DNA from 2 places in the Leclercia sp. CFBP8987 genome. Region 2 is predicted to be linked to the other one. Evidence: predicted binding sites of a transcription regulator. Region 2 holds the regulator's gene; the other holds the start of a gene.
What was found. The regulator PurR, encoded in region 2, represses purine synthesis genes. The targets are predictions, from matches to a motif close to CANGCAAACGTTTGCNTG.
Positions count from the first base shown of each region.

Region 1 (4,515 bases), 2.4 Mb from region 2:
GCTTATGGGCAAAGCCCAGGCACAGCACCATCAGACAGACCCCGAGCAGCAGGCCCGGCAGGACGCCCGCGATAAACAGCGTCGCAATCGACACCGTACCGCCTGCTGCCAGGGAGTAGATCACCGAGTTGTGGCTGGGCGGGATCAGGATCGCCTGCACCGAGCCGCTGGCGGTCACCGCCGCCGCGTACTCACGCGGATAACCCTTCTTCTCCATCTCCGGGATCATCACGCTGCCGATGGAGGCAGTATCCGCCACCGACGAGCCCGAAATCGCACCGAAAAAGGTCGAGGCGACGATATTCACCAGCGACAGCCCGCCGCGAATAAAGCCGACAAAGATATAGGCAAAGTTCACCAGTCGGCGGGCAATGCCCCCTTCCGCCATGATCGCCCCCGCCAGGATAAAGAACGGGATCGCCAGCAGGGTAAATTTATTCACCCCGCTGGTGATCTGGATCATCAGCGCCTCCAGCGGCAGGTCAATCCACAGCGCACCAGCCACCGCACTTAACCCGACGGCAAAGGCCACCGGCATCCCCAGCGCCAGTAAAATGGCGAGGGTGAAGAGCAAAACAAACGCATCCATGATCCACCCCTTAACCGTGGTTGCCGATCATCACGACCGGGCGATGTTCCTGAGAGCCAAACATCAGGCGCTCGAGGACGAACAAAATGAGGATCGCCGAGCCGATAGGCAGCGGCAGGTAGCTCTCACCCGAGGTGAGGACCGGGAACTCGGCCACCGGCTGTTCCCACAGTTCGATGCAGAGCAGGTAGCTGTACCAGAAGATGATCAGCGAGATCAGCAGCATCAGCACATCCACCACCTTCGCGCAAAGCGCTTTCAACGCCGCAGGCAGGCGGTCGGTGAGCATGTTCACCGCGATATGCGATCCGGCGCGATATCCCACCGCTGCGCCGATAAAGGTAAAGGTCACCATGCAGATAATGGCTATCGGCTCTGGCCACGACTCGCCGCGGTTAAGGACGTAGCGGGAAAAAATCCCAATCGGGATCACGATGGTCATCACCAGCAGCGAAATGCCCGCCACCGCCATGGCGAGCAGGTACAGGCGATCCATCCATTTCAAATAGCGTTCGGACATACGTCCTCCACAACGAGGGGGTTACTGAACGTCAGCGATGGCTTTCATCAGATCCTGATGCTTGTTGCCATACTGGGCGCGCACCGGCTCTGTCGCCTTCACGAAGACCGCTTTATCAATGTCGTGGAACTGCACGCCGCCCGCCTTCATCTTCTGCAGCGCTTCGTCGTTATAGGCCTGCCACAGCTTGCGCTGCTCGAACTGCGCTTCACGGGCCAGGGTCAGGATTTTTTGCTGTTCGTCGGCGCTCAGCTTGTCCCATTTCACTTTGGAGTAGAGCAGCATTTCCGGGGTGATAAAGTGGCCGCTGAGGGTGTAGTTTTTGGCGACAGGCATGTAGTTGTGAGCGATGTAGGTTGGCGGGTTGTTTTCGGCTCCGTCGATAACGCCGGTCTGCATGCCGCTGTAGACTTCACTTACCCCCATCGCCACGGAGTTGGCCCCCATATCTTTCAGCGTGGCCAGCGCCACCGGGCTGCCCTGAACGCGGATTTTCTTACCTTTCAGATCTTCCGGTTTCACAATCGGATCTTTGGTGATCAGGTTACGGGTGCCGGAGTCCATCCAGCCGAGGAACACCAGCCGCGATTTCGGGTTGGCGGTGAGTTTGTCGCCGATGGATTTACCGATATCACCGTCGATGACTTTGTGCATGTGGTCTTCGTCACGGAAGACGTAGGGCAGCGTAAAGACCTCGATATCCGGCAGGATGGCGGCAACCGGGGCCATGGAGACGCGAATCATGTCAATCGCCCCCATCTGCGCCTGCTCAATCATCTGCTTTTCATCGCCCAGCACGCCGCCCGGGAAGACTTTGATATCCAGCTTGCCGTCGGTTTGTTGTTTGAGTTTTTCACCCATGTGCTGCACTGCCACCACGTTCGGATAGCCTTCAGGATGCACATCGGCAGCTCTGATGGTTTGCGCGGAAACAGAGCAGGCAAAAGCAGACAGGCACAGAGCGGCCAGCAACGGCTTGAGGGTCGTTTTCATTGAGTCAACTCCAGGGTAGTGAGGTAAGTATCGGAACGTTGTTTTAGTTTTGAACGTTTAAAAACTAGCCCAATGCCTGGAAAGCGTAGGTGAAGCGCCTCACAAAAAGCGCTAAATAATGAAATGGTGGTTCAGATTTGTGCGGGATGTCATGCCTGATGCCCTCACCCCGCATACAAGCATTAGCCTTTGCGTAACAGGTAACGGTAAGGCAAAGCGTCAGTCTCCTGCGCCAGCAGCTCATGTTCCATAAAGGTACAGAAGCCCGGAATATCGCGGGTCGTGGCCGGATCGTCGGCAATAATTAACAGCGTTTCACCGGATTGCATATTGCGCACGGTTTTGCGCACCATCATCACGGGTTCCGGGCAGCGCAGGCCCTGAGCATCAAGGGTATGGTCCGGGTGGGTAAGCAGATCGGTCATCTCGGTCTCGTCCAGATAAAAACGGCAGTAGTTTACGCCGCAGGCGGAGCAAAGCAAACCAGGTTAACGATTGCGTGAAAATTAGCCATTGCAAACTGTCGTTAAAGCAGTATGATGCGGCGGCTTTATTGGGTTCCCTCACCCCAAATACTAATCAAAAAGGTCACAATATGACGCAGTTCTCTCAATCGCAGCGCGTAAAAGCGTTGTTCTGGCTTTCGCTTTTCCATCTGTTGGTGATCACCTCCAGTAACTACCTGGTGCAGCTACCGATCTCCATCTTTGGTTTTCATACCACCTGGGGCGCGTTCAGTTTCCCGTTTATCTTCCTTGCGACCGATCTCACCGTCCGTATCTTTGGCGCCCCGCTGGCCCGACGCATTATTTTTGCCGTCATGCTTCCGGCGCTGTTTGTTTCGTACGTGATCTCCTCGCTGTTCTATATGGGCAGCTGGCAAGGCTTTGAGGCGCTGACGCACTTCAACCTGTTCGTCGCCCGTATCGCCGCCGCCAGCTTTATGGCCTATGCGCTGGGGCAGATCCTCGACGTGCATGTGTTTAACCGCCTGCGACAGAACCATCTCTGGTGGATGGCACCCACCGCCTCCACGCTGTTCGGCAACGTCAGCGATACGCTGGCCTTTTTCTTTATCGCCTTCTGGCGCAGCCCGGATGCGTTCATGGCGCAACACTGGATGGAAATCGCCCTCGTGGACTACGCCTTTAAGGTGCTTATCAGCCTGGTGTTCTTCCTGCCGATGTACGGCGTGCTGCTGAATATGTTGCTGAAAAGATTCGCGGATAAATCTGAAATCCCGGGATTGCAGGCTGGTTAAAGGTTCCCCTGAACAGTTGTGATAAGATGGATTGATGCGCCGTTATGGCCGTTTATCGAAAGGAAGAATGTAATGCGCAATCTGGTTAAATATGTCGGGATTGGCCTGCTGGTGATGGGGCTGGCAGCCTGTGATAACAGCGACACCAAAACGCCTGCTCAGGCTGCGTCTGCTGAAAGCAACGCGACGGGTCAACCGGTCAGCCTGATGGATGGCAAACTCAGCTTCTCTCTGCCAGCCGATATGACCGATCAGAGCGGCAAGCTGGGCACCCAGGCGAACAACATGCACGTCTATTCCGATGCCACCGGGCAAAAAGCGGTGATTGTGATCGTCGGGGATGACACCAATGAAGACCTGGGCGTGCTGGCAAAACGTCTGGAAGATCAGCAGCGCAGCCGTGACCCGCAGCTGCAGGTGGTGACCAACAAATCCATCGAGCTGAAAGACCACAAAATGCAGCAGCTGGACAGCATTATCTCTGCCAAAGGCCAGACCGCTTACTCCTCCGTGGTGCTGGGCAAAGTGGACAACAAGCTGCTGACCCTGCAGATCACGCTGCCTGCTGACGATCAGCAGAAAGCGCAAACTGCCGCAGAGAACATCATCAATACCCTCGTGATTCAGTAAGTTCTCACGATGACATGGCCTCCGCTGGAGGCCATTTTTTTAGCCGCCACGTCAGCAGTAACGCCACCGCCACCAGCCCCGCGGCCGCCAGATAGATAACCGGCACCCCGGCCCACGCCATCACCAGCCCGGCCAGCGGCCCGGTAATCCCCAGCGACATATCCATAAACACCGTGTAGGTCGCCAGCGCCGCGCCCTGGTTCTGCTGCGGCACCGCTTTGACCGCCACCACCCCCAGCGCCGGGAACACCAGCGAGAAACCCGCCCCCGCGAGGAAGACGCCGATCCGCGCCATCCACGGCGCATCGGCAATACCGGTCAGCAGCAGGCCGATAATCTCAACGCCAAAGCAGATAATGGCCACGTTCAGCCCGCCCAGCCGATTGATACCGTTCGGGAACAGCAGCCGCGTCCCGACGAAGGCACAGCTAAATAGCGTTAACGCAAAGGCTGCGCCGTCCCAGCCTTTATCGGCGTAAAACAGCGTAATGAAGGTGGCGATCACCCCAAAGCCTGCCGAGC
Region 1 is NZ_CM188255.1:4,544,833-4,549,347, forward strand. It holds gene SOM40_RS21910 (TRAP transporter large permease) at 1-589, opposite strand, end outside; gene SOM40_RS21915 (TRAP transporter small permease) at 600-1,109, opposite strand; gene SOM40_RS21920 (TRAP transporter substrate-binding protein) at 1,131-2,102, opposite strand; gene tusA (sulfurtransferase TusA) at 2,285-2,527, opposite strand; gene SOM40_RS21930 (7-cyano-7-deazaguanine/7-aminomethyl-7-deazaguanine transporter) at 2,698-3,363, shown strand; gene SOM40_RS21935 (DcrB family lipoprotein) at 3,436-3,993, shown strand; partial or broken gene SOM40_RS21940 (MFS transporter) at 3,998-4,515, opposite strand, start outside.
Region 1: a site for PurR is predicted at 2,587-2,604, ahead of tusA (sulfurtransferase TusA). Genes of this name have one in related genera too.

Region 2 (4,515 bases):
CGGACATCGGTCCCCACAGCAGCTGAGCAAAGGCAAAGCCCGCCAGGAACAGGCTCAGGCTGGCGCTGATGGCCGCCGCTGGGGTCTGCAGATCTTCCTGCATGATGGCGAAGGCAGGCAGGTACATATCGGTGGCGAGAAAGCCCAGCACGCTTAAGCCGCCGAGCCAGACTAAAAATCCTTTCCCGGGTGTCATTATTTTATTACTCCGTTTGGGCGCAGGTTTGGGTAGCCGCTGAGTGTAGGGAGTGCAAACCCGCTTGTGAAACGCTAATATTTGGCGGTTGCATTCAAAAATTTTGCAGGCAGAAAATGTGGTCAGAATATTCTCTTGAAGTGGTGGATGCTGTAGCGCGTAACGGCAGCTTCAGCGGAGCAGCGCAGGAGCTGCATCGCGTCCCGTCCGCCATCAGCTACACCGTGCGTCAGCTGGAGGAGTGGCTGGCGGTACCGCTGTTTGAGCGGCGTCACCGGGATGTGGAACTCACGCCTGCCGGGACGTGGTTTCTCAAAGAGGGGCGGTCTGTTATCAAAAAAATGCAGATCACCCGCGAACAGTGCCAGCAGATCGCCAACGGCTGGCGGAGCCATATCTCCATTGCGGTGGATAATATCGTGCGCCCCGAGCGCACCCGGCAGATGATTGTCGATTTTTACCGCCACTTTTCCGACGTCGAGCTGCGGGTCTCGCAGGAGGTCTTCAACGGCGTCTGGGATGCGCTGGCGGACGGCAGGGTGGAGATGGCGATCGGCGCCACCCAGGCGATCCCGGTCGGGGGGCGCTATGCGTTTCGTGATATGGGCACCCTGAGCTGGATCTGCGTGGTGGCCAACCATCATCCGCTGGCCGCCATGGAAGGACCGCTCAGCGATGATACCCTGCGCAACTGGCCCTCGCTGGTGCGCGAGGACACCTCCCGCTCGCTGCCGAAACGCATCACCTGGCTGCTGGATAACCAGCGGCGGATCGTCACTCCGGACTGGGAATCGTCCGCCACCTGCCTCTCGGCTGGTCTGTGCGTGGGGATGGTGCCGGTGCATTTTGCCCGGCCGTGGATCGACAGCGGGAAGTGGGTCGAGCTGACGCTGGAAAATCCCTTCCCGGATGCGGCCTGCTGCCTGACCTGGCAACAAAACGATATGTCACCGGCCCTGGCCTGGCTGCTGGATTATCTGGGAGACAGTGAAACGATGAACCGGGAGTGGCTGCGGGAGCCAGAGGTGCTGGCTCCCGGAGAGGATTAACGGCGGTAGTCGCGGAACGGACCATCCGCCACGGAACGGCGTTCGATCAGGCGCGGATGCACCTCAATTGACTGGGACTCTTCGCGCTTATTGACGATACGGTCCAGCAGCATGTTGAAGGCGGTCTCCCCCAGCGAATCTTTTGGCTGGTGGATGGTGGTCAGCGCCGGGGTAAAGAAGCGGGCGTTGCGCACGTTATCATACCCGATCAGCGAAACGTCCTGCGGAACGCGCAGGCCCATCTCATCGGCAGCACAGAGCGCACCCATTGCCATAATGTCTCCGCCACAGAAGATGGCGGTCGGGCGCGGACTCTGGGAGAGGATCTGCTGCATGGCGCGGTAGCCAGACTCCGGTTCAAAGTCGCCCTGCACGATCCAGTTTTCCGGGACCGTGATTAAGGCCTCTTCCATCGCTTTCATAAAGCCCGCCAGACGTCCGGCACCGGTGTTGCGCTCCAGCGCTCCCGGGATCACGCCGATTTCGCGGTGACCGCGTTCAATCAGATAACGTCCGGCCATGTAGCCGCCCTCAAAGGCGTTATCGATCACCGAGTCGGTAAAGTCGGCCTTCGCTTCGCCCCAGTCCATCACCACCATCGGAATATTGCGATACTCTTCCAGCATCGACAGCAAGGATTCCGGGTATTCGGAACACATCACCATCAGGCCGTCGACGCGCTTCTGCGCCATCATCGACAGATAGGCGCGCTGTTTTTCCTGGCTGTTCCAGGCGTTGCCGAGGATCAGGGTGTAGCCCTTCTGGAAGCAGTTCTTCTCAACTGCTTCAATAATTTCCGCAAAATAGGGCGCTTCGCTGCTGGTCGCCAGCAGGCCGATCGATTTGGTGTGATTAACCTTCAGACTGCGGGCTACGGCGCTGGGAGAGTAGTGCAGCTCTTTAATGGCCGCCCAGACGTTGTTACGGGTCTCTTCCGCGACAAAGCGGGTTTTGTTAATAACATGTGATACGGTTGTAGTGGAAACGTTTGCGCGTTTCGCCACGTCTTTAATTGTTGCCATCAGATGTCACTCCAGACCATATCTAAGCTCCTGAAAAACCAATAGGTAAACGTTTGCCTTCACTCGCCCTAATTGCGCAATTTGAATTGCGGTACGCCGGGAAAACGACACAGGACGTCAGGAGGGGGTCAATGGCCGGTACGCTAATAAATTTAGCGTGGAATTTTGTCTTATCTTGGCCAAAAGGGGAAGAGCAAAAACCGATATCAATCTAAATCCAGCAAGATTTTTACCCGGAACTGTGTAAAAATGAGCAGGCTCACTCTTCATAGGGTGATTAAAAGGAGAAAAATTGATGAGTACCGATCTTAAGTTTTCGCTGATTACCACCATTATTGTTCTGAGTCTGATTGTTGCCAGCGGTCTGACTGCGGCACTGCACTGATTGATGCGGGAGAGTTCCGCTCTCCCTCGTTCCTGCGCTGATTGTTACGCGCCCGGCAAAAATCTTTTGCCAAATTGTTAACTTCTCATTTTTTGTGATTGGTGTCATGCTTTCGCCTTCATTGTTCTGTGTCGCCTGACGACACGGTGTCTGGAGTTGAAGTATGAGAATCAATTTTCCGCTGCTGGCCCTGGCCATTGGCGCCTTTGGTATCGGCACAACCGAATTTTCCCCGATGGGCCTGCTGCCGGTTATCGCCCGGGGCGTGGATGTCTCAATTCCCGCTGCGGGCATGCTGATCAGCGCCTACGCCATCGGCGTGATGGTGGGTGCGCCGCTGATGACCCTGCTGCTGTCCCATCGCGGTCGCCGTAACGCGCTGATCTTCCTGATGGCGATCTTTACCGTCGGTAACGTGCTGTCGGCGCTCTCCCCGGATTACACCACCCTGATGCTGTCCCGAATTCTGACCAGCCTGAACCACGGCGCCTTCTTTGGCCTCGGGTCGGTGGTCGCTGCCAGCGTAGTGCCGAAGCACAAGCAGGCCAGCGCCGTCGCCACCATGTTTATGGGCCTGACCATCGCCAATATCGGCGGCGTGCCGGCCGCAACCTGGATGGGTGAAGTGATTGGCTGGCGCATGTCTTTCCTGGCCACCGCGCTGCTGGGCGTGGTCTCAATAATCGCGCTGTTCTTCTCCCTGCCAGCGGGCGGGGCGGGTGAAAAGCCGGAGGTGCGCAAAGAGCTGGCGGTCCTGCTGCGTCCGCAGGTGTTATCTGCGTTGCTGACCACCGTGCTCGGGGCTGGCGCGATGTTTACGCTCTACACCTACATTGCCCCGGTGCTGCATGATATCAACCAGGCGACGCCGGCCTTTATCACCGCCATGCTGGTGCTGATTGGCGTTGGTTTCTCCATCGGCAACTATCTTGGCGGCAAACTGGCGGACAAGTCTGTGAGCGGCACCCTGAAAGGCTTTTTACTCCTGCTGATCGTGATCATGCTGGCTATTCCGTGGCTGGCGCGTAGTGAAGTGGGCGCGGCCGTGGCGATGGTAGTCTGGGGTATGGCGACCTTTGCGGTGGTTCCGCCGCTGCAGATGCGCGTTATGCGCGTGGCCAGCGATGCGCCAGGCTTATCGTCGTCGGTAAATATCGGTGCTTTTAACCTGGGGAATGCGCTGGGGGCGGCTGCCGGTGGGGCAGTTATTTCCAGCGGGATGGGTTACAGCTTTGTCCCGGTGATGGGGGCGATTATTGCAGCCCTGGGACTTATTCTGGTCTTTGCCTCCGGGCGAAAACAACCCGAGCCGGTTTGCGCCACCGAATAAAAATAACGCCGAAGGAGTTCCCTTCGGCGTTTTCATTATGCCGCGAAGTTCTTCGCCACAAATTCCCAGTTTACCAGCGCCCAGAAGTGCTCAAGGTAGTTCGGGCGCGCATTACGGTAATCGATGTAATACGCATGTTCCCAGACGTCGACGGTCAGCAGCGGGGTAGCGCTGGTGGTTAACGGCGTTCCCGCGTTAGACGTAGAGACGATGGCCAGCTTGCCGTCGGCCTCTTTAACCAGCCAGGTCCAGCCTGCGCCAAAGTTTTTCACCGCGGCATCGGTAAACTTCGCTTTAAATTCCGCGAAGCTGCCGAATGCAGCAGCGATGGCCGCAGCCAGTTCGCCCGTCGGTTCGCCGCCTGCATTGGGTGCCAGGCAGTGCCAGTAGAAGGTGTGGTTCCACACCTGAGCAGCATTGTTGAATACGCCGCCGTCGGACGTGCGCACGATCTCTTCCAGGGTTTTCCCTTCGAAGGCGGTACCGCCGATCAGGTTGTTCAGGTTAGTGACGTAGGTCTGGTGGTGTTTGCC
Region 2 is NZ_CM188255.1:2,023,590-2,028,104, forward strand. It holds gene punC (purine nucleoside transporter PunC) at 1-196, opposite strand, end outside; gene punR (DNA-binding transcriptional activator PunR) at 313-1,245, shown strand; gene purR (HTH-type transcriptional repressor PurR) at 1,242-2,267, opposite strand; gene cydH (cytochrome bd-I oxidase subunit CydH) at 2,563-2,652, shown strand; gene SOM40_RS09720 (MFS transporter) at 2,816-3,982, shown strand; gene sodB (superoxide dismutase [Fe]) at 4,018-4,515, opposite strand, start outside.